Regions from separate parts of the Streptosporangium sp. NPDC050284 genome, predicted to be linked through region 1. Evidence: riboswitches for the same ligand, from Rfam matches in the RefSeq annotation. Region 1 holds a riboswitch; each other region holds the start of a gene.
What was found. A riboswitch is a leader RNA that binds a small molecule or an ion and turns the genes downstream of it on or off. The one in region 1 is predicted to bind cyclic di-AMP.
Positions count from the first base shown of each region.

Region 1 (5,192 bases):
CCGAAGATCTGACCGGTCGGCGCGTCGTTGAAGAACGGGTTCTTCAGGTCGGCGACCGCCGGGTCCTGCTGGGCGGGGATGGAGCTCGGGAAGGCCGCGGCCTCCTGGAAGGCCATGACGTGGCCCTCCTTGCCGGTGAGGTAGTTCAGGACCTCGGCGGCCTCCTTGGGGTGCTTGCTCTGCTTGGGAATCGCGAGGTAGGAGCCACCCCAGTTGCCCGCGCCGCCGGGCACGGACGCGACGTCCCACTTGCCCTTGTTGTCGTCGCCGGCCGCACCGGAGACCACGCCGAGCATCCAGGCCGGGCAGCCCATGGTCGCGAAGGCGCCCTTCTTGATCGCGGCGTTCCACGGCGGGGTGAACGAGGCCAGCTTGGCGGTCAGGCCCGCCTCGCTGAAGTCCTTCACCGTGTCGAAGGAGGTCTTGATGGCCGGGTTGCTCTCGATGATGAGCTGGTTGCTCTTGTCGAAGTAGGCGACGTTGCCGTTCTTCGGCGCCTCCTGCGACAGGATCACGTTGTAGAGCGTGTTCGGGCCGTCGAGGAACTTGGGGTCGGTCTTGCCGGGGTTGGCGGCCTTGAACTTCTCGCCGATCGCCTTGAAGGCGTTCCAGTCCGGCCAGAGCTTGCCGACCTCCTCGCGGTCGGTGGGCAGGCCCGCCTTCTCGAACAGGTCCTTGCGGTAGCACATGGTCATGCCACCGATGTCGGTGCCCAGCGCGAAGAGCTTGTTGTCGGCGTTGATGCCGTTGTCCCACTTCGCTGCGGGGAAGTCGGCCTTACGGCTGTCCAGCCCGTACTCGGCAAGGTCGGTGAAGAACTGCGGGCGGGCCTTCATGAGACCCATCGCGCCCTCGTCCAGGGCGATGATGTCGGCCGCGCCACTGTTGGCCTGCAGGCGCTGGAGCAGCTGCGGAAGATAGACGTCCTCGAAACGGTCGGTCAGGTTCTGGTACTTGACCTGGATGTTCGGGTTCGCCGCGTTCCACGTCTCCACGGCCTTGTCGTAGCCGAAGTTCTCACCGCCGCCGAAGGTGTGCACGGTGATGGTTACCGGCTCGGCCGGGGCGGAGGAACCGCCCTCCGCGGCGGGTGCCGCCGGCTCGCTGGAGCTGCATGACGTGATGGCCAGGGCGGTGGCCGCCATGACCGCGACGGCGGCGAGCTTGCCGTGTCGCTTGTTGTTCAACATTCCGGACCCCTCTCAGGTGGTCGCCCGAATTTCATTGGGAGGCGACATCGCGGACCGGTCCCCGACAAACGCGGTCGTCGCGACGAGATCGTTCCTCAATGTGCTTTTGGGAGCGCTCCCACGAAGAGTGGACGATAGGCAACCAGGACGTCAATATGCCGAAACTCAACCGTTACATCCGGTCGCTTTAGGTGGGACTTTTGGTATGAAAAATGTACATACCTCCCACAAGGGTGATTGGGAGCGCTCCCACCTCACGGGCATACCAGTTGGGGCATTTCGTGGTCGCGCGGGGCTCGCGGGAAGAGCGGAGGGGGCAAGATGGAACGCCGTCAGGGGCACCGCTCGTTCGAGCGGTGCCCCTGGAAGCGTGAGGGCCGCACGCGTTCACCGGCGAGGGGGCCGGGCGGCGGCCAGGGGTCGGCTGGGAGTCAGTCCGAGTAGACCGGGTAGCCGTAACCGACGATCTGGGAGACGGGCCTGACACGCTCCTCGACGACACCGTTGCCGGTGTTACCCTCGATCGTGGTGATCGTGCCGTTCCCGTTGTCCTTCTTCACGAAACCGACGTGGTCGATGCCCTCGATGCTCTTGCCGCCGGCCCAGTCGAAGTAGACGACGGCGCCGGGGGTGGGGGTGGTGCCCCAGTGTCCGTTGTTCTTGAACCACTTGGCGTGGGTGACGGTGTAGGCGTCCCAGCCCATCGTGGGGCGGATGCCGGCCGTCTCGCCGACCCAGGAGACGAACATCGCGCACCAGGGGGCGTTGGCGTACTCGTACACGCTCTTGCCGCCGTCGCGGGCCATGGTCTCCATGGCGCGGGGGCTCGACATGTACCAGGAGTGGAACTTGGTTCCGCCGCCCCGGGAGTTCTCGCGGACGCCGATCTGCTTGGAGGCGATGTCAAGGACCTGGGCGGCCGAGACCTTGGGGAGGCCTTCGGCCACGACCTGCAGGGGGGTCTTCGCGGCACTGGTGCCCTGCGCGCGGGTGTCGGCGGGCGGTGCGTTCACGACACTGTGACTGTCGGCCAGGGCCGCGCCGGTGGTGCCGGTCGCCAGAACGGCGCAGGCGCCCAGGATGGCGCAGGCGGCGCGGGGGGTGGAGGTGAGGCGATGCTTGGTCATGTGGGGGTTCGGCTCCTTGCTTCGCTTCCATACCGCCTACCGGGTTAGCTGACGGGTTCGGGCTGGGAAGTGCCCTACGACGCATGAGTGCGTTGATTCACCCCAGGAACGTGGTTCCCCGGTTCCGCAGACTTCGCGGATTCGGCGGCCGTGCTCACCGATGGCGGAGGGTTCCGCCGGGTGGAGCACGGTCGGGCAATGTGACGGCAATGCACAGACCTGTATAGACCTAGACAATTGCCATGAACAGGACGAACGTACGACAACAGGGCAGACGATTACAAGTAGGACACATTGCTCTGACTTGGTAATACGTCCCAAATGAGGGGGTACGGCAGGGGGCCGCCGGGCGGGGGAAAGGAAGTCGATCATGTCCCTCCGACGTCGGGCGCGTCTTCCCGCGGGGATGGGGAGGGTGTCCGGGATCCCCCGTGTTCACGGCGATTCGGGCTTACCGGGCCCGCCCGCGAAGCGTCGGCCCGGGCGTGCTATCGCGCGAGGAGGAAGGCCTCCATCGAAGATCTTGTGCTCGCCATATTTTCGAACAAATATTCGATAGTAAAAAGTATGCGGACGGTAGGGGTTCTCCCATGAAAGGGCCGGAGAGCGCACGCGGGATCCGTCGGCTCGCGACCATGCCCGGAGGTCCTCCCAACCTCCAGAGGGCTGCGGTTCGAGTTCGGGGCCGACGCCTCCCCGCCCGACGACCTGGTCGACGGACATCCGGTCGTATCCGACCTCGGACGGCGGCCACGGAAAGGCGGAGGCCGGAAAGATCATCTGCAGTCGCGCGTGGTCGGCTGTTCATCCGCAGTTCCCTGCTCCTTAAGGCCACCGGGTTAGGTTGTGCCAGTCGTGAACGGGTCATCGCCCGGCGTGGAGGACGGTCGAGACCACGCGCGGGAGCAGGATTCGGCCATCGCCTGGGTGGAATCCCCGCTGCAGATGCTCTGCGCGGTGGAGGCCCACCACGCCGGGCTGCTCGGCGTCCGCAGCCATCTCGTCCCCCGGGCGAAACTCCGCCCGCTGGCCGTGACAGGCCGCGAACTCGGCCGCCTCACCCTGCCGAGAGGGCTTGAGCTCACCCCGGCACGCCCGGACATGCCCCGGCCTCGCCGGGGTGAGACCTGGGCGGTGGGTGACGCCTTCTCCGGCAAGGTCCAGTTCCGCTGGCTCACCGCGTCCCCCGGCCGGATCGTGATCGTCGACGACGGGCTCGCCACCATCAGGCTCCTGGAACTGCTCACCGGCAGAGCGGGAACGCCCCTGCTGAGGGCGAGGGGGAAGGCGGGAGGGCTCAGGACCGTCCTCGCCACGGCGGCCGGGCTCAGGCTGCGCGCCGCCGCCCGTGCGGGGCGGTTGTCGATCTTCACCGCGCTGCCGGTGCCCTCCGACCTGGCGAAGGCCGTACGTGCCAGGGGAGTCGAGCTGGTCACCCACGACTTCGCCTGGCTGCGATCCCAGCCGCTGCGAAGGCCCCGTCCCGCCGAGCGCACCGTCGTCCTCGGCACCTCGCTGGTCCGCAACGGCCTGATCCACCGCGAACGCTACTTCGGCTGGCTGGCCGGGCTCGGATCGGCCGAGCCGGTGGCCTACTTCCCGCACCGCCGCGAGGACCCCGGCGACCTGGCCCGGGTCGGGGAACAGCCGGGAATCACCGTCTACGACGGCGGGATCCCCGCCGAGATGACCCTGCGCGGCCTGGCCGCCGAGCAGCGGGTGCTGAGCCTGCCGTCCACCGCGGTCACCTCCCTGCGGGTCCTGCTCTCGGCCCGGGGAGTCGCCGTGGAGACGGTGGACGTTCCCGACGAGTGGTGGACGGCCGAGGCGGCGCCGTCACTGCGCTCCCACCTGTCGAGGTTCGCCCATCACGACACGGGCGTCACCGGGTCATGACCCGACGGCCGAGGCCGGGCGGGCTCGCCGCTCGCGCTACGCACACCGTGCCCGCACACGAAACCGGGGGATTCCCCGTCGGAGGTTCTCTTTGAAGGTCCTGGCCGTGGCCGACTCCGACTCCTACCTGAAGTGGGCGGCCTGCCTGCTGCGGGACCTGCCCGCGGGCTGTGAGTCGGAACTGGCGGTCGTCCGCACCCCCATCACTCCGTCGCCGGCGCAGATCCACGCCGCCGTGGCCGGTTCGGCGGCAGACCCGCCGGTGCTGTCGGCCCGCGCGCTGCGCCGGGCCGCCGAGCGATTCAGGCCCGACGTGGTGCTCGTCGCCTGTACGGGACCCGTGGTGGACGTGCTGACCGCAGACGTGCTGACCGGGCTGCGGTTCCGGCCGGTGTTCGTCTCGGGGCTGCCGGGCATCTCCGTACCCGCCACCGAGAAGGCGTGGCTGTTTCGCAGCGGATGCGACCTGTTAGTGCTGCACAGCGGCCGGGAGATCGAGGAGTTCTCCGAGATCGGCGTCAGGCTGGGCGGGGGCGGCCAGATCGGGCTGGCCAGGTTGCCGTTCCTGCGCGGTGACGCGGAGATCGCCGCCACCGGGCCGCGCGACCGGGTGGTGTTCGCCACCCAGGCCAAGGTGCCCAAACGCAGGGAGGAGCGCGAACGCGTCCTGCTCGCCCTGGCCGAGCTGGCCGGAAGGCGGCCCGACCTGGACGTCGTCGTCAAGCTCCGGGCCCTGGACACCGAGCGTCAGACCCACAACGAGCGCTACCACTACCAGCGCCTGTGGCAGTCGCTCGCCGAGGAGGGCCGGGTGCGCGCCGGGGCCGTGCGCTTCGCGGTGGGACCCATGCACGAGCACCTGGCCCACGCGGCCGGCTTCGTCACCGTCAGTTCGACCGCCGCGCTGGAGGCGATCGCCCAGAAGGTACCGCTCCTGGTGCTGTCGGACTTCGGGGTCGGCGCCGAGATGATCAACCTG
Region 1 is NZ_JBITIZ010000001.1:907,016-912,207, forward strand. It holds gene ACIBH4_RS03905 (extracellular solute-binding protein) at 1-1,190, opposite strand, end outside; gene ACIBH4_RS03910 (CHAP domain-containing protein) at 1,622-2,317, opposite strand; cyclic di-AMP (ydaO/yuaA leader) riboswitch at 2,336-2,474, opposite strand; gene ACIBH4_RS03915 (hypothetical protein) at 3,173-4,213, shown strand; gene ACIBH4_RS03920 (DUF6716 putative glycosyltransferase) at 4,305-5,192, shown strand, end outside.

Region 2 (5,192 bases), on a different contig from region 1:
GGTGGAGCGCATCGACGCCCACCGGGTGGTGCTGAGCGCGCTCCAGTGGGAGGTGCTCGTCGGCGCCGACTCCGTCGCGACCCCGGCCGAACTGGCGCGCAAGCTGGGCCGTCCCGCGTACTCGGTACTGCTCGCCGTACGACAGCTCGCCTCCTCCGGGCTGCTCCGCGTCCCGGAGCCCGGTCCGGCCGAGGCCCCCGCCGCGCCGGACCCGCTGCCCAGGCGGACGAAGGGCGCCACGGAGATCCCGGCGGCCGGGACGGGCTCCGTGGAGACGTCGGAGCGGATCCCCAGGGCGAACGGGGACCCGGCCGACGTCAACCTGCTCATCCGGCTCAGGAACGCATTGGAGGCAATGACTTGAGCCCGGTCACATGCCGATAAGGCTACGGACGCTGAAGTTGATCGGAAGGAGGATGCCGGTGGAACTGCGCGAGGAGATACGCCGTGAGATGGCGATGCTGCGAGAACGCGTACCCGACGTGGACGGGAGCATCGCGTGCAGTGTCGACGGCCTGACGATAGCCAGCGACCTGAGAAACGACATCGAGCAGACGGGCGCGCTCTCCTCCGCGGTGCTCGCCCTGAGCCGCCGGATGACGGGCATCGCCGGCAAGGGCGCCTTCGAGGAGACGCTGATCTCCGGAACCAACGGCTACGCGGCGTTCTACGCCGCCGGACCCAAGATCGTTCTCACAGTCCTGGCACGCCCGGGGACCAATCTCGGGCTGCTCAGGCTGGAGGGCCGCAAAACGGCGGACAGACTCGCCGCCGTCAGCTCACGCACATCGATATCCCAGTGATCGGAGACAGTAATGGGCAACATGGACATCTCGCTCAAGGAGATGATGGCGATCGACGGCGCCATCGGCGCGGTCGTCGTCGACTACAACAGCGGAATGGCGCTCGGCGCGCTCGGCGGGTCCAAGGACCTCGACCTCCAGGTCGCGGCCGCGGGTAACACCGAGGTCGTCAGGGCGAAGATGCGGACCATGGAGTCGCTCGGCCTCAAGGACGGCATCGAGGACATCCTCATCACGCTCGGCACGCAGTATCACGTGATCCGCCCGATCTCGGGCCGGAGCGGTAAAGGGCTGTTCCTCTACCTGGCCCTCGACCGGAGCCGGGCCAACCTCGCGCTCGCCCGGCACAGCCTGCGCGGCATCGAGGAGAAGCTCGAAGTCTGATCCTCCGCTGCGGTTCGCGCCCCGACAGGCGCGGACCGCACCGGAACCCTCCGCACCTCGGGGACGGTGACGGAGGGGTCGGTTCTTCTGGGCCGCCACGCCGCCGGGGACGGTGGCGGTGGCGGAGGCCGGTTCTTCCCGGCTGTCGCGCCGTCGGGGTCAGTTCTTCTCCGCGGCCACGCCGTCGGGGACATGCTCGGAGACGTGCTCGACCATGACCTTGGGCTTGCCGAGCCAGGGCCGCGCCTCGGCACTCACCAGCTGGGTCTGCAGGCCGATGCCCAGCTTCCTCGCCATCGCGAAGACGGTCGTCGGCGGCTGGGCCGGGCTGGTGTCCCTGCGGTTCCACGCGCCGGTGGAGAACGCGACGGGGTGGTTCTTGATCCCCGTGCCGTTGCCCCACTTGGTGACGACGTACTGGATGTCGATGTGGCCCATGCCCCCGTTGCCGTCCACGCCGAGTGTGCGGGAGTTGAACGTGCCGCCGGTCAGGTCGGCGAAGGTCTTGGCGTCGATGTCGATCATGATGCCCCGGTTGGAGGGGGTACCCGGGCCGCGGTCGCCGACGAAGAACTTCGCCTTCTTGCCCTTGTAGAGGACGTATCCCTCGGTGAACAGGGGCCAGCTCGGGCTGGCGATCATGCCCTTCTGCATCGGCTTGCCGCTGGCGGGCAGTCCGGTGTCACCGGCCCGGCCCGAGGAGTCGTCCCAGAAGTAGGAGGCCGTGGTCGCACCCTGGAGGAGAACGGCCTCGGTACCGGCGGGCGCGGCGGCCGCGGGGTCGTTCGCGAGGCGGGTGGAGGCGGGGGCCGCGGAGGCGGGAAGCGCCAGGGCGACACCGCCGGAGAGGAGAAGGCTCGCGGCCGTGAGGGCCGCGGCGAGGCCGCGCCCGAGGGAGGTGTTCCTGTACGAGGGTCGCTCGCCCGGACGGGGCTTGTTCAGGTCGTTCTTGTGCATACCAAAGGAGGGGTGCATGGAGAAAGGGCTCTTTCACGAGGGAACGGGGCGGCCGTGTGCGAACACCGAAGGGGTGCACCGGCGGGGACGCGCTCATCGGAAAAGGTGGCGTAGTCGGATCAGCCGATCGCTACGCGGAGCACGGTCCTGAAGATGCCGCGATCAGGCGCGGCGGGTCGAGGGGCGGGGGGCGGCGTGAAAGTTCAGGTGGTCGGTGCGGACAGTGGGTCCACCGACGTGGTGACGCGGTGATCCATGAGGGGATCTCCTCTCCATCTCGTCTACCGGGTTAGCTGACGGGTTCGGGCGGTGGAGTTGCCCTACCGCCGCGCGTTCGCGGCGGATTCACCCCGGAAAATTGGTTCCCCGGCTCCGGAGCCCTGCGGGCCCTCGGGATTCGACGTCGGCCGGCCGCCTCCTCTTGTGAAGGGCAGGTCGCCAACCGATAACAGTGGACACTACCCACCAAATCGGACAAAGCAAAGCAAACACCACGAAAAACCCAGAAGATCTACCTAAAAGCTTCAAGGAAGCCCCATCGATCGCCCCGCCAGGTCGGCACCCGCCCTACCAGCGAGAACGCCTTCCCCATGCCGTCATTCGCCGCGAGAACCCCCGCCCCCGGACCCGCGCGGGGGCCTCCACCGGCGGCCGACAGCCCGTCCCGCCGGACGAAGCTCCTCCCCGAGATCCGGGATGGGCCCCCGGGTCATCCCCGTCCGGTCAGTCCCACCAGAACGACCAGGCGTTCCTGCCCTTGATCTGCTCGGCGTAGTCGATGAGGGTCCCCGCCCCCTGGATGATGCTGTCGGGACAGAACGTCCAGTGTTCCGCCGCGACGTGCAGGGCGTGCTCGGAGGTCGTCGGAGGCGCGGCGACGCTGAGGTCGAGGGTGTTGAAACCCATCCCGACCACCCGCACCCCGAACCTCTCCTCCCAGCTCCGTACGACGGCCGCGAGCGGGACCATCCACTCGTTGTGGTTCAGGGCGCCCTGCCAGCCCATCACGGCCAGGGCGTCGGCCCCGCGCTCCACCGCGACGAGCCCGAGCGGGGTCCTGCGCTCGGCCACCAACCCGGCGTACCAGTCGGCGACCACACCGGGATCGGCGGCGAGCCTTCCCCCGGGCGCCGGGCCCGGACACTCGGGACCGTAGGGGTCGAGAAGTTCGAGCTGGTCCAGGGTCGCCCTCGCGATCCAGTCGGACCACACCTCGGCCATGAACGCGGCGGCGTTGTAGTTGTCGATCTGAGCGGCGGTGTCAGGGGCGATCTGGCCGGCCGACCAGGGCTGGACGGAGTCCTCCAGCAGAACCGGCCACAGGCCCGACTGCTCGTGCTGAGCCCTCAGCCGGGCCCAGTACTCGCCGGAGACCGTCACCTCACTCAGCCAGAACGCCGGACGGCGACGGACCGCGAGCTGAGCGTAACCGGGGTCGGGCCACACCACGTCCCCCGGCGGCAACTCCACCGAAAGCCTCCTGCCCCCGTCCCCCTCACCTTCGTGGGCTCCTTCTCCCCCATCGGCGAACAGCTGGCCCAGAACTGGCGGGAGTCTCTCACGCTCGCAATCGCTCATCTCTACCGATCCGATCCTGACCACGGATCAATTTTGGCCTGTCAACCATCCCGAGGGACAGTTCTGCCCTGGTCCAGGCAAAAATTATCGGTACAGAGGGGAACAGGGCCGAGCGGGTGCCACCCCTCAACGCTCAACGAGACCGTTCGGGGCTACAGGCCGCGTTCGCGAGGGCGCCGTGAGTCTCGGGGTAATGGGCGGGCCCACGAAGCCGGAGAGCTAAGGCTCGAAGAGCACCAGGGGGTGGCGCCGCGTCATCTCCAGGACCACGCGGCACACCTCCCCCGCCCGTGGGAAGACCGCGTTCATCAGCACGAAGTCCTCGCCCACGGTGAGCGGCTCGGACCACGGTGAGGCGCCGTAGTTCTCGACGGTCAGGTCGGGGAAGAGCGCCGTCAGCTCCTCGTAGAAGGCCGCCACCTCCGGGCGGGGCTCACCGGGTGCGGCTCCGCTCTCGTCCCAGGCGAGATATCGAAGAAGGGCCTCCCGCGCGGTGATCGGCCCGGCCGCAAACCAGACCCCGAGATCAAAGCTCACACCATGTCCTCGTCGTCCTCGTCGTCCTCGTCGTCGCCTGCCCAGCCGTCGAATCCTACGTGCCCGGCGGACGCCTGATATGCGCGAACGGCACGGAAAGATCGACGCCCGAGATGCGCGACCGGTGCGGAAGGATCGACGTCTGGAATGCGCGACCGGTGCGGAAGGCGGACACCTTTATATACGCGTATATACGCGACCGACGAGGAGGGGCGGTGGGGGCCAGGACAACACGGAAAGGGTGCACGCGTGCCCGTGGAGCCGGTTCTGTCAGTGGCGGGCCGTACCCTGCTGGCATGATCATTATCTCCGGCTGGATCCGTGTCGCCCCCGATGCCCGTGACGACTACCTCAAGGGATGCGTGAGCGTGATCGAGCAGGCCCGCGCCGCGTCCGGCTGCCTCGACTTCACGCTTGGCGCCGACCTCGTGGACACCGGCCGGATCAACGTCTACGAGCGGTGGGAGTCGGAGGAGACCCTCGACGCCTTCCGAGGTTCCGGGCCGAGCGACGACCAGGAGACGATGATCCGCGATGCCGAGGTGTCTCGCTACCAGATCTCCGGCGTCGGCCCCGCCTGAGCGGGGTCGACACCACCAGGGAGGGGGATGGCGACGCGGTTCAGGGTCCGGGGTCCGGGGTCCGGCAGACTGGACATGACAGAAAGGGGTCTCGTCATGACCGACAAGCCCATCCTGGAGCCCAGCCCCAGTCACCCGATCACGATCACGCCGAACCCGGCCCGGATCGTCGTCTCGGTGGCAGGCCGGGTGGTCGCCGACTCGCGGAGCGCGTTGACACTGCGGGAGGCGGCGTACCCGCCGGTGCAGTACATCCCGATCGCCGACGTCGACCGCTCGCTGCTGGAGCGGACCGACACCGCCACCTACTGTCCTTTCAAGGGCGACGCGAGTTACTACACCGTCACGGTGG
Region 2 is NZ_JBITIZ010000005.1:267,135-272,326, reverse strand. It holds gene ACIBH4_RS14525 (hypothetical protein) at 1-364, shown strand, start outside; gene ACIBH4_RS14520 (roadblock/LC7 domain-containing protein) at 423-803, shown strand; gene ACIBH4_RS14515 (hypothetical protein) at 816-1,187, shown strand; gene ACIBH4_RS14510 (hypothetical protein) at 1,347-2,162, opposite strand; cyclic di-AMP (ydaO/yuaA leader) riboswitch at 2,408-2,557, opposite strand; gene ACIBH4_RS14505 (DUF4253 domain-containing protein) at 2,868-3,614, opposite strand; gene ACIBH4_RS14500 (hypothetical protein) at 3,942-4,259, opposite strand; gene ACIBH4_RS14495 (antibiotic biosynthesis monooxygenase family protein) at 4,556-4,840, shown strand; gene ACIBH4_RS14490 (DUF427 domain-containing protein) at 4,937-5,192, shown strand, end outside.
Region 2: another riboswitch for cyclic di-AMP. It lies ahead of ACIBH4_RS14510 (hypothetical protein); the one in region 1 lies ahead of ACIBH4_RS03910 (CHAP domain-containing protein).

Region 3 (5,192 bases), on a different contig from region 1:
CTCCCGCACGCCGGTGACGCGCTGGATGTCGAGGATGGTGTCGGCGTCGCACGCCGACAGCGAGTGGCTGCCGCGGTGCCGCGCGTAGGTGTCCGCCGAGGTGTATCCGAGCAGGACACGATCACCGGCCTGGGTCGTGCCGAGCACGACGGATCGGTCGGGTCGCACGGCAACCAGGAGTCCCCATTCGGCCAGCGCCGCAAGCAGCCGGTGCGGGTCGCCGTGCTGCGCGAGCACGTTGCCGAGAGCGGGGTTCCCGATGCTCATATGAGGAACGATAGGTAGTGGACCACGGCTTATCAGGGTAATCGCGAAGTTTTCTTGGGATCAATACCAACTTGAGTTTTGGTGCATGAGATCTGTCAAGGACGGGTAATCGCCTCGTGGGTCGCGAGGTCCCCTCACGTCCCACGAGTCGCCGGAGCCTTTCCGAGGGGTTCTCCGTCGGCGCGAGGCGTCTCGGATCGCGGGACACTCGTGAACGCGTTCACAAGCGCCGATAGACTACGTGAGGTCCGTGCACCCCTCACCGTCTAGTAAGGATCCAGCCTGTGAACAAGCCCGTAGTACTGGTCGCTGAGGAACTTTCCGAGGCTGGTCTCGCGGTTCTGGGCGCGGACTTCGAAGTCCGCCACACCGACGGCGCCGACCGCGCCCAGTTCCTGCCCGCCCTCGCCGACGTGGACGCGCTCATCGTGCGCAGCGCCACGCAGGTCGACGCCGAGGCGATCGCCAACGCTCCCAGGCTCCGCGTCGTCGCCCGCGCGGGCGTCGGCCTGGACAACGTCGATGTGGAGGCCGCCACCAAGGCCGGTGTCATGGTCGTCAACGCGCCCACCTCCAACATCACCAGCGCCGCCGAGCACACCGTCGCCCTCATCCTCGCCTCCGCCCGTAACGTCGCCCAGGCGCACTCCGCGCTCAAGGGCGGCGAGTGGAAGCGCTCGAAGTACACCGGGGTGGAGCTCGACGAGAAGGTCGTCGCGATCCTCGGCCTCGGCAAGATCGGCCAGCTGGTCGCGCAGCGCCTCCAGCCGTTCGGTGTCGAGCTGATCGCCTACGACCCCTACCTGCAGCCGGCCCGCGCCGCGCAGATGGGCGTCCGGCTGGTCTCGCTCGAGGAGGCTCTGAGCGAGGCCGACTTCATCACGGTGCACCTGCCCAAGTCCAAGGAGACCATCGGTCTCATCGGCGACAGGGAGCTCCACGCGGTCAAGCCGAACGTGCGCCTCATCAACGTCGCCCGGGGCGGCATCATCGACGAGAACGCCCTCTACTCCGCGATCAAGGAGGGCCGCGTCGCCGGCGCCGGCATCGACGTGTTCCCCAAGGAGCCGGTTACCGACAGCCCGCTCTTCGAGCTCGACCAGGTCGTCGTCACCCCGCACCTGGGCGCCTCCACCCACGAGGCCCAGGAGAAGGCGGGCACCCAGGTCGCGCGCAGCGTGAAGCTCGCCCTCGCCGGGGAGTTCGTGCCGGACGCGGTCAACGTCCAGGGCGGTGCCGTCGCCGAGGACGTCAAGCCGGGTCTGCCGCTCGCCGAGAAGCTCGGCCGGGTGTTCACCGCACTCGCGGGCGAGGTCGCCACCAAGCTCGACGTCGAGGTACGCGGCGAGATCGCCTCCCACGACGTCCGCGTGCTGGAGCTGGCAGCGCTCAAGGGCGTCTTCACCGACGTGGTCGAGGACTCGGTCACCTACGTCAACGCCCCGCTGCTGGCCAAGGACCGGGGCGTGTCGGTCGAGCTGGTCACCAGCTCCGAGAGCCCCGACTGGCGCAACGTCGTGACGGTCCGCGGCGTTCTCGCCGACGGCCGCACGGTCTCGGTCTCCGGCACCCTGTCCGGGCCGAGGCAGATCACGAAGATCGTCGAGGTCAACGGCTACCAGATGGAGATCGAGCCGACCGACCACCTCTCGTTCTTCACCTACACCGACCGTCCCGGCATCGTGGGCGTGGTCGGCCGCATTCTCGGCGACCACTCGATCAACATCGCCTCGATGCAGGTGGCCCGTGACGCCAAGGGCGGCAAGGCGCTGATCGCCCTCACCGTCGACACCGCGATCCCGGCCGAGGTGATCGACCAGATCAGCGCGGAGATCGGCGCCGACAGCGGTCGCTCGGCCGACCTGGCCGACTAGCCCCGTTTCCCGCGCGTGCCGCGTCGTCGCGGTTTGATCCAGGACGACATGCGATCACCCCGGACCGATCGGGGAGCGCGTGCGGGAAACGCGACGGTGGTCCACCGGTGTGGCCGCCGCCCCGATGACCGGGGCGGCGGCCACATCTCGTCTCAGTATGTGAGAAGTGTGTACGCCGGACGAGACGGTGTTTCCGTGAGCAGGTAACCTGGAATCAAATGCGCCAGGTTCTCGTAATTCTTACCTGCCGCGGCGAGGCCTGACAGGGGCAGGCCGGCGACTCGCCGCGGTGTCGTGGCGCTTGCCGGCTCCAAGCCCCCGTCACCGGTCCGTGATCCGGGCCCTCGACATCAGGCCTGGTCGGAGTCCCGACCGGAGACTTGACCACCTTCCTTGCTCGCGTGCGACCGAGACGAGATTCGCCATGTACGACATGTATCCCTGGAACCGTCCCGAGGAGACAGAGGACGAGGCCATCGACGCGCTCCAGACCGCTCTGGACCGCAGGGACAACGGTGGTGCCCCCACCCGCTGAGCCCGTTCTCGCCGTCACCGGGGTCTCCACGGCCTCCCGGCGGCGATCCTCCGGCGTGTCTCATCCGCCGGGCACGATTTCGGTCGCGAGCTCGACCCGCTTGGCCAGCTGGACCCCCTGCGGGTCGGGGCGGACCGCGCCGGAGAAGGCGGCGCGGCGCCAGGAGCTGAGCTTCTCCTCCTTGACGACGTCGCCGCTCCGCGGGGCGTGAACCATGTAGCCGGGCTTTGTGATCATGCCGACATGGCCGAGGCCGCTGAAGAAGACCAGGTCACCGGGCCTGAGATTCTTCCAGGCGATCTTCTTGGAGAAGGCGGCGTACTGGTCGTTGGTGACGCGGGGGAGCTTGATCCCGGCGGCGCCGTAGGCGCGGAGCATCAGGCCGGAGCAGTCGAAGCCGCCGTTGCCGGTGCCGCCCCAGACGTAGGGCGTTCCGCGCTTGGACATGGCCCACTTCACGGCCTTCTGCCAGGCGGGCCTGACAGCCATGGCCTTCAGCGTTTCCTTCAGCGTGGGGGTTTTGAGCGCCGCGGGCCCGGGGGCGGGGGGCGGGGAGGCGGCCAGGGCGGCGGTCGAGGTCGCGCACACCGCGGCGCCGGTGAGGATCAGGGAGGCGGAGATGGACAGGACGCGGGGGAGAACTGTGCCGGACAGGATGATTCCTTCCATAAGGCCGGCCGGGTGAGCTGTCGGGCTCGGGCGTGGAGGTCGCCCTACGGCGCGAGAACGCGCTGATTCGCCCCAAGGGATCCACCTGATGACGACCGGGAACGCGCTCCGGGGGAGGAGCGGCGTTCTCGGGATGCGGTAGATCCCGTAAAAAAGTGGTTCCCCGGCTCCGTGTGGGCTCGGTCAGGGGGTGGCCCGTACGGATTAGGCAGTGATGTGAATGGGAGGACAATAACGAAACCTCCCGAAACGGTCAATGCATAGCAAAAAAGGATAAAACGATCAGAGAGCTCGCCGTGTGGACACGTCCGCAGAGTGAGACCGGTGTTCGATCACCGAGACGGACCGGTAGGGTGCCTGCATGGATTCGCGTAACATTCGCCTGGCGGTCATCCCCGGGGACGGAATCGGAGTCGAGGTCGTCGCCGAAGGGCTGAAGGTCCTCGAAGCGGTCGGCACGAAGGTGGAGACCACCACCTACGACCTCGGTGCCAAGCGCTACCACGAAACCGGCGAGACCCTGCCGGACCCGGTCCTCGACGAACTGCGCGGATACGACGCGATCCTGCTCGGCGCGGTCGGCGACCCCAGCGTGCCCCCGGGCATCCTGGAGCGCGACCTGCTGCTCAAGCTCCGCTTCCAGCTCGACCACTACGTGAACCTGCGCCCGGTCAAGCTCTTCCCCGGCGTCGAGACGCCGCTGGGCAGGTCCGGCCCCGAGGACATCGACATGATCGTCGTCCGCGAGGGCACCGAGGGCCCGTACGCCGGAGCGGGTGGCGTGATGCGTAGGGGCACGCCGCACGAGATCGCCACCCAGGAGTCGCTGAACACCGCCTACGGCGTCGAGCGCGTCGTGCGTTACGCCTTCGACAAGGCGCTCGGCCGCCCCCGCAGGAAGCTGACGCTGGTCCACAAGACCAATGTGCTCACCTATGCCGGCGACCTCTGGGCCCGCACCTTCGACCGCGTCGGCCTGGAATATCCCGAGGTCCAGACCGACTACTGCCACGTCGACGCGGCCTCGATGTTCTTCGTCAGCCAGCCGGAGCGCTTCGACGTGATCGTCACCGACAACCTCTTCGGCGACATCCTCACTGACATCGGCGCGGCGATCGCCGGTGGCATCGGCCTGGCGGCGAGCGGCAACGTCAACCCCGACCGCACCGCGCCGAGCATGTTCGAGCCGGTTCACGGCAGCGCCCCCGACATCGCGGGCCAGGGCAAGGCCGACCCGACCGCCACGATCCTGTCGGTCGCCATGCTCCTCGACCACCTCGGCATGGCCGCCGAGGCCGCCAGGGTCGAGCAGGCCGTCGCCGACGACCTGGTCGACCGGGCTGCCGGACGGGCCGGCCGGACCACCCGCGAGATCGGCGACGACATCACCGCCCGAGTAGCCGGCTGAGGAAGCCGCCTCCCTCGACCCCGACGCGCCTGGCGGCTCACCTGAGCCGCCAGGCGCGTTTTTTGTTTCTCCAGCACTGCCGGTTTTCGGCATAGATGGAGTAGTTTCCCGTTACCCGGTCCGACGCAGAATGGACCCAAGGGTAAGCCAGACCTCAAGAGAAGGATCCGTGCGATGACCACCGCTCAGAAGCTCAGCTTCGACGTGCAGCTCTCCGACCACGCTCGCACCGCGGCAGAGCGCGAGCAGGTAATGGCGAGCCCCGGGTTCGGTCAGGTCTTCACCGACCACATGATCTCGATCGACTACACCGAGGGGGAGGGCTGGCACGACGCCAGGCTCATGCCGTACGGCCCGCTCAGTCTCGACCCCGCGACGTCGGTCTTCCACTACGCGCAGGAGCTTTTCGAAGGACTCAAGGCCTACCGCCAGGAGAACG
Region 3 is NZ_JBITIZ010000008.1:212,707-217,898, forward strand. It holds gene ACIBH4_RS20495 (hypothetical protein) at 1-267, opposite strand, end outside; gene serA (phosphoglycerate dehydrogenase) at 552-2,141, shown strand; gene ACIBH4_RS20505 (C40 family peptidase) at 2,737-3,345, opposite strand; cyclic di-AMP (ydaO/yuaA leader) riboswitch at 3,333-3,566, opposite strand; gene ACIBH4_RS20510 (3-isopropylmalate dehydrogenase) at 3,707-4,753, shown strand; gene ACIBH4_RS20515 (branched-chain amino acid aminotransferase) at 4,928-5,192, shown strand, end outside.
Region 3: another riboswitch for cyclic di-AMP. It lies ahead of ACIBH4_RS20505 (C40 family peptidase); the one in region 1 lies ahead of ACIBH4_RS03910 (CHAP domain-containing protein).

Region 4 (5,192 bases), on a different contig from region 1:
GGCGACAAAGTGGGTGTCACCGGCCGCGTGATGCTGTCCAGGACCGGAGGCAAGCTCTGCTTCGCCACCATCCGCGACGGCTCCGGCGATCTCCAGATCATGGTCTCCCTGGACAGGGTGGGCGAGGAGTCCCTCGCCGCGTGGAAGCGCGACGTCGACCTCGGTGACCACGTTGGCATCGAGGGCGAGGTCATCACCTCCCGCAGGGGCGAGCTGTCCATCCTCGCCGACCGCTGGGCGATCACGTCGAAGTGCCTGCGCCCGATGCCGGAGAAGCACGCCGGGCTCACCGACCCCGAGGCGCGGGTCCGTCAGCGCTACGTCGACCTCATCGTCAACGACGAGGCCAGGAAGATGGCCTACACCCGCAGTGCCGTGGTCCGGGCCGTCCGCGACTTCTGGCACGAGGAGGGTTACCTGGAGGTCGAGACGCCGATGCTCCAGCCGATCCACGGCGGAGCCACGGCCAGGCCCTTCAGGACCCACATCAACGCGTACGACATGGAGCTCTACCTCCGGATCGCGATCGAGCTCTACCTCAAGCGGCTGGTGGTCGGCGGCCTGGAGAAGGTCTTCGAGATCAACCGCAACTTCCGCAACGAGGGCGCCGACTCCACCCACAACCCCGAGTTCACGATGCTGGAGGCGTACGGCACGTATCTCGACTACAACGACATCGCCGACCTGACCCAGCGGATGATCCAGAAGGCCGTGCTGGCCGCCCTCGGCCACTCCGTCGTCGTCCACCAGGGCCAGGAGGTCGATCTCGGGCTGGCGAAGTGGCCGCGGATCACCCTGTACGGGTCGGTCTCCGAGGCGCTGGGCGAGGAGGTCACCACCGAGACGCCCCTGGAGCACGTCCGTAAGCTCGCGGACGCGCGGGAGATCCACTGGGACGCCAAGTGGGGTCAGGGCAAGCTGGTCCAGGAGATCTTCGAGGCCCTCGTCGAGCACACGCTCATTCAGCCCACGTTCGTCATGGACTATCCGCTGGAGACCTCCCCGCTGGCACGCAACCATCGGGACAACCCCCTCCTCACCGAGAAGTGGGACCTGATCGGCTTCGGCACCGAGCTGGGCACCGGTTACTCGGAGCTGAACGACCCGGTCGAGCAGCGCCGCCGCCTCACCGAGCAGTCCCTGCTCGCCGCGGGCGGCGACGCGGAGGCCATGCAGCTTGACGAGGATTTCCTCACGGCCCTGGAATATGCGATGCCGCCCACCGGTGGCATGGGGCTCGGGATCGACCGTCTCATCATGGCCTTCACCGGCAAGAACATTCGCGAGACCATCCTGTTCCCGCTGGTCAAGCCGACCGCCTGAGCCCGGCGAAGGGCGACACGCAGGGATCTTACGGTGGCGGGGGGGGGGGGGGGCCCCCCCCCCGCCCCCGCGCGGGGGGGGGGGGGGGGGGGGGGGGGGGGGGGGGGGGGCCGCCGCGGCCGGGGGGGGGGGGGGGGGGCGGCGCCCCCCCCCCCCCGCGCCCGCCCCCCCCCCGCGCGCGGGGGGGGGGGCCCCCCCCCCCCCCCCCCCCCCCCCCCCACGCCGTTTTCATGCGGTGTCGCCGTGAGTGCCACGGGGCCGACGCCGGGACGGACGGGACGAGATCGGCGGCCGGGACGAGATCGGGGGGCCGGGAACGGCCGTCGCTCCCATGGGCCCACGTAATGTCGGCCGCCTTTCCGTGTGGGGCGGAAATCCATTTCCAGCACGTCCAATATCGCTTTCGCGTCCCACCGTCATCGCGTGATACTTCGCGAATGTCGTGAAGCTGCTTCCTTGACCCTCATATTTCCGTATTTTTCGTGGTGTGTCGTCAAGGTAGCGGATGGTCGTGCTGGCCGAAGAGTATCGGGAAGAGATCGGTTTTTACCGAAAAATGTGGGCGGTCCGGATCTCCGGAGGACCGGCTCCGACGTGCCCGGCGAGGCGGGGACCCCGCAAAATCTTGTTCTGCCGGGACTTCGATCGCCGCAGCCAGGGGTGCCTACCGGCTCGCGCCCAGGACGGGTCATGACATAGCCGCAAAGGCACTGACATATCATGAGTACTTCATGTAGCGCCTACTATGTCAATACTGGACGCGCGCTATGAAGAGCAGAACTTGACGACCTTTGAACGAGGCGTTTACCGTTCCTGGCGGACGGTATTCATTTCCGGCGTCTCGCACCCGGTTTCCAGAGTGGGGGGAGTGACTCTTGGTGGCATATCCAGAAGTGGATTCACGCCATGGCGACGGCCCTCTGGGCATGAGCGATATCGGTCTCAGCGATGACGACCTCGTGCTGCTGGCTGAGCTCGCCAAGGGTGTCACGGTTGATCGAGTGGGGCGTCGCCTCGACATCAGCGGGCGGACCGTCAGGCGCAGGCTGAGAGGCATCTGCGACCGCATCGGTGTCGCCACGGCGATCGAGGCCGTCGCCTGGGCCGCCCGCCGTCGCCTGATCTGACACGGCACCGCACGCGTGCCCGGCAGGTCGGGCCGGGCACGCGTGCGGGCAGGAGGGCGGGGCGGGGCACGCTCAGGCGGCGATGCGGACGCCTCCGACGAAGGGCCGGTTGTCGATCGTGGTGATGTGGACGACGTCACCCGTCCGGGGCGCGTGGACCATCAGACCCGCGCCGATGTAGATCCCGACATGGTGCAGGTCGCTGTAGAAGAAGACCAGGTCTCCCGGGCGCAACTCTTTCCTGGAAACGTGGGTGCCGGCGGTCCACTGGTCACCGGTGTAGTGCGGCAGGCTGATGCCGACCTTCTGGTAGGCCCACATGACCAGCCCGGAGCAGTCGAAGGAGTTGGGACCCTCGGCGCCCCAGACGTACGGCTTGAGCTGTTGGGTGAGCGCCCAGCGGGTCGCCTCCGCGGCCTTGCCGCTGCCCACGATGGGCACGTTGGTCTTCACCCGGGCGCCCCTGTTGCCGACGGCCCTGGCACGCACCTCGCTGAACAGGTCGCTCTCGACCCGCGCGACCAGACGCTCGATCTTGGTCCGGTTGCCGTCGATCTCCGCCAGGAGCTCCTTGACCTCCGCCGTCCTCGCCTTGGCGCCGGCCTTCGCCCGCTCGGCGGCCTCGATCGCCCGGGCGACCTGGGCGACCTCCTCGCTCTGCTGCTGCTGGAGTGCGTAGTTGGTGGTGGCCTGATCGAGGAAGGTGTCGGGGTCCGTCGCCTGCGTGAAGGCGAGCCCGGAGTTCAGGCCGCCCGACATGTAGGTGCTCTGCGCCAGGAGGGTGGCCTTGGTGCGGCGGGAGGCCAGCTCCGACTCGCTCGACGCGAGGATCTTCTCGGCGCTCTCCGCGGCCCGCTGGGCCTGCCTGAGCTTGACCCGCTCGCCGTTGTATCGCTCGGCGAGGACGCCGATCTCCTCGTGCAGTTTCTCGGCCTGCTTGGCCAGCTGCTGGAGGCTGGGTTCGGGGTCGGCGGTGGCCGCGACCAGCGGCGTGCCGAGAGTGAGGGTGGCGAATGCCAGGCCGATGACCGCCATACGGCGGCGCAGCCCGCGCGGCGCGCGTTCTCGACGGCGGGCGTCGTCGCCCGCGTTCTTTCCTCCGCGGTCGCGCTCGCGCTTCACCAACGGGCTCCTCTCCTCGGCCGCCTACCGGGTTAGCTGACGGGTTCGGGCCGGAGGCAGCCCTACCGAGTGCGCCGGTGGCACTCGGATTCACCCCGAAGGACGTGGTGGGTCCCCGGTTCCCCGTGGTGGGGGATTCGGCGGGTCAGGCTTTTACGTCTCTGACATCGAGCACGGAGATTAGTGCACCCGTGGTTCCTGCTCAACCAGAACTGCGAATTCAGTGGAGGTTTCGCAACCGAAGTGTCACGGAAAGATCACACGCCAATATGATCAACATGGCCATTACGCTGCCTTTACCTCCCTGGTGGGGGCGTGGCGAAGGTCTTCCCAGGTCCGGGACCGTACCAAAGGTGAGCTGTGGCACACGTGAGATGCCGCGCGCCCAGTGTGGTAAAGCGATTACCGGCGGTCATGTGAGGGGGGTGTGCCGCGAGTTAAGGAGGAGCCGTAATTGAAGACCGGTGAGGACGTACGCTGAACGGTCATGGAGCAGCTTGCTGAGCATTCTCCCGTGCCGGTCGTGCGCACCCCGAGCGGCGGGGAGCGACGCGCGGGACCCGAGGGGGCGGAGCCTGACCCGCCCCTGCCCGAGGCGATCAAGGTCGCCGAGGTCGTAGAGGTCGCCGAGGTCTCGGTCCGTCGTGCCCGGACTCCGGACGTCCGCGCGATCAGGCGGCTCGTCGACACCTATGGCGGCGTCGGCCCACGCCTGCTGGAGAAGGCCACCGTCACCCTGTACGAGGACGTTCAGGAGTTCTGGGTCGCCACCGACAAGGAGGGGGCGGTCATCGGCTGCGGGGCTCTCCACGTCCTCTGGGAGGATCTGGCCGAGATCCGCACCGTGGCCGTCGATCCGACCCGTCGCGGGATGGGAATCGGCCACCGGATCGTCTCCGCCCTCATCCGCACGGCCGCGGAGCTGGGCCTGCGCCGGGTCTTCTGTCTCACCTTCGAGGTCGACTTCTTCGCCAGGCACGGTTTCCGCGAGATCCAGGGCACGCCCGTCGCCCCCGCGGTCTACGCGGAGCTTCTCGCCTCCTACGACGAGGGTGTGGCGGAGTTTCTCGATCTGGAGCACGTCAAGCCCAACACCTTGGGAAACACCCGGATGCTGCTCCACCTGACACGTGAGCCCGACTGTGATGACTTTAGAGCTGACTGATCGGAAAGGTGACTGTCGATACCTATGTCGATACCTTGTGCAGCAGCAAGCATGTGCGTCTGACATTTGCCACATGCGCAGTCTAAGTGAGGTGACGCGGTGAGCACCGGACAGCCGCCGTATCCACAGGATGATCCCGACCGCGATCGCACACCGTCGGGGCACCCGGATTACGGACAGCACAACGCGGGTCGAGCCGCTGGCGAACTCGATCCCGACGTAACGGTCATGGGATATCGGTCGGAGGCCTCACAGCCGAACACCGGCCCAGGACAGAGCCAGCCCGGCTACGGCCAGGGTTACGGGCAGCAGGGCTACGGCCAGCAGCCCGGTTACGGGCAGCAGGGGTACGGCCAGCAGCCCGACTACGGGCAGCAGCAGGGTTACGGCCAGCAGGGTGGGACAGGGTCGTACGGGCAGCAGCCGGGCTATGGCCAGCAGGCGTCCCAGCAGCA
Region 4 is NZ_JBITIZ010000016.1:106,922-112,113, forward strand. It holds gene lysX (bifunctional lysylphosphatidylglycerol synthetase/lysine--tRNA ligase LysX) at 1-1,323, shown strand, start outside; gene ACIBH4_RS31475 (LuxR C-terminal-related transcriptional regulator) at 2,250-2,450, shown strand; gene ACIBH4_RS31480 (NlpC/P60 family protein) at 2,523-3,572, opposite strand; cyclic di-AMP (ydaO/yuaA leader) riboswitch at 3,578-3,725, opposite strand; gene ACIBH4_RS31485 (amino-acid N-acetyltransferase) at 4,171-4,737, shown strand; gene ACIBH4_RS31490 (RDD family protein) at 4,966-5,192, shown strand, end outside.
Region 4: another riboswitch for cyclic di-AMP. It lies ahead of ACIBH4_RS31480 (NlpC/P60 family protein); the one in region 1 lies ahead of ACIBH4_RS03910 (CHAP domain-containing protein).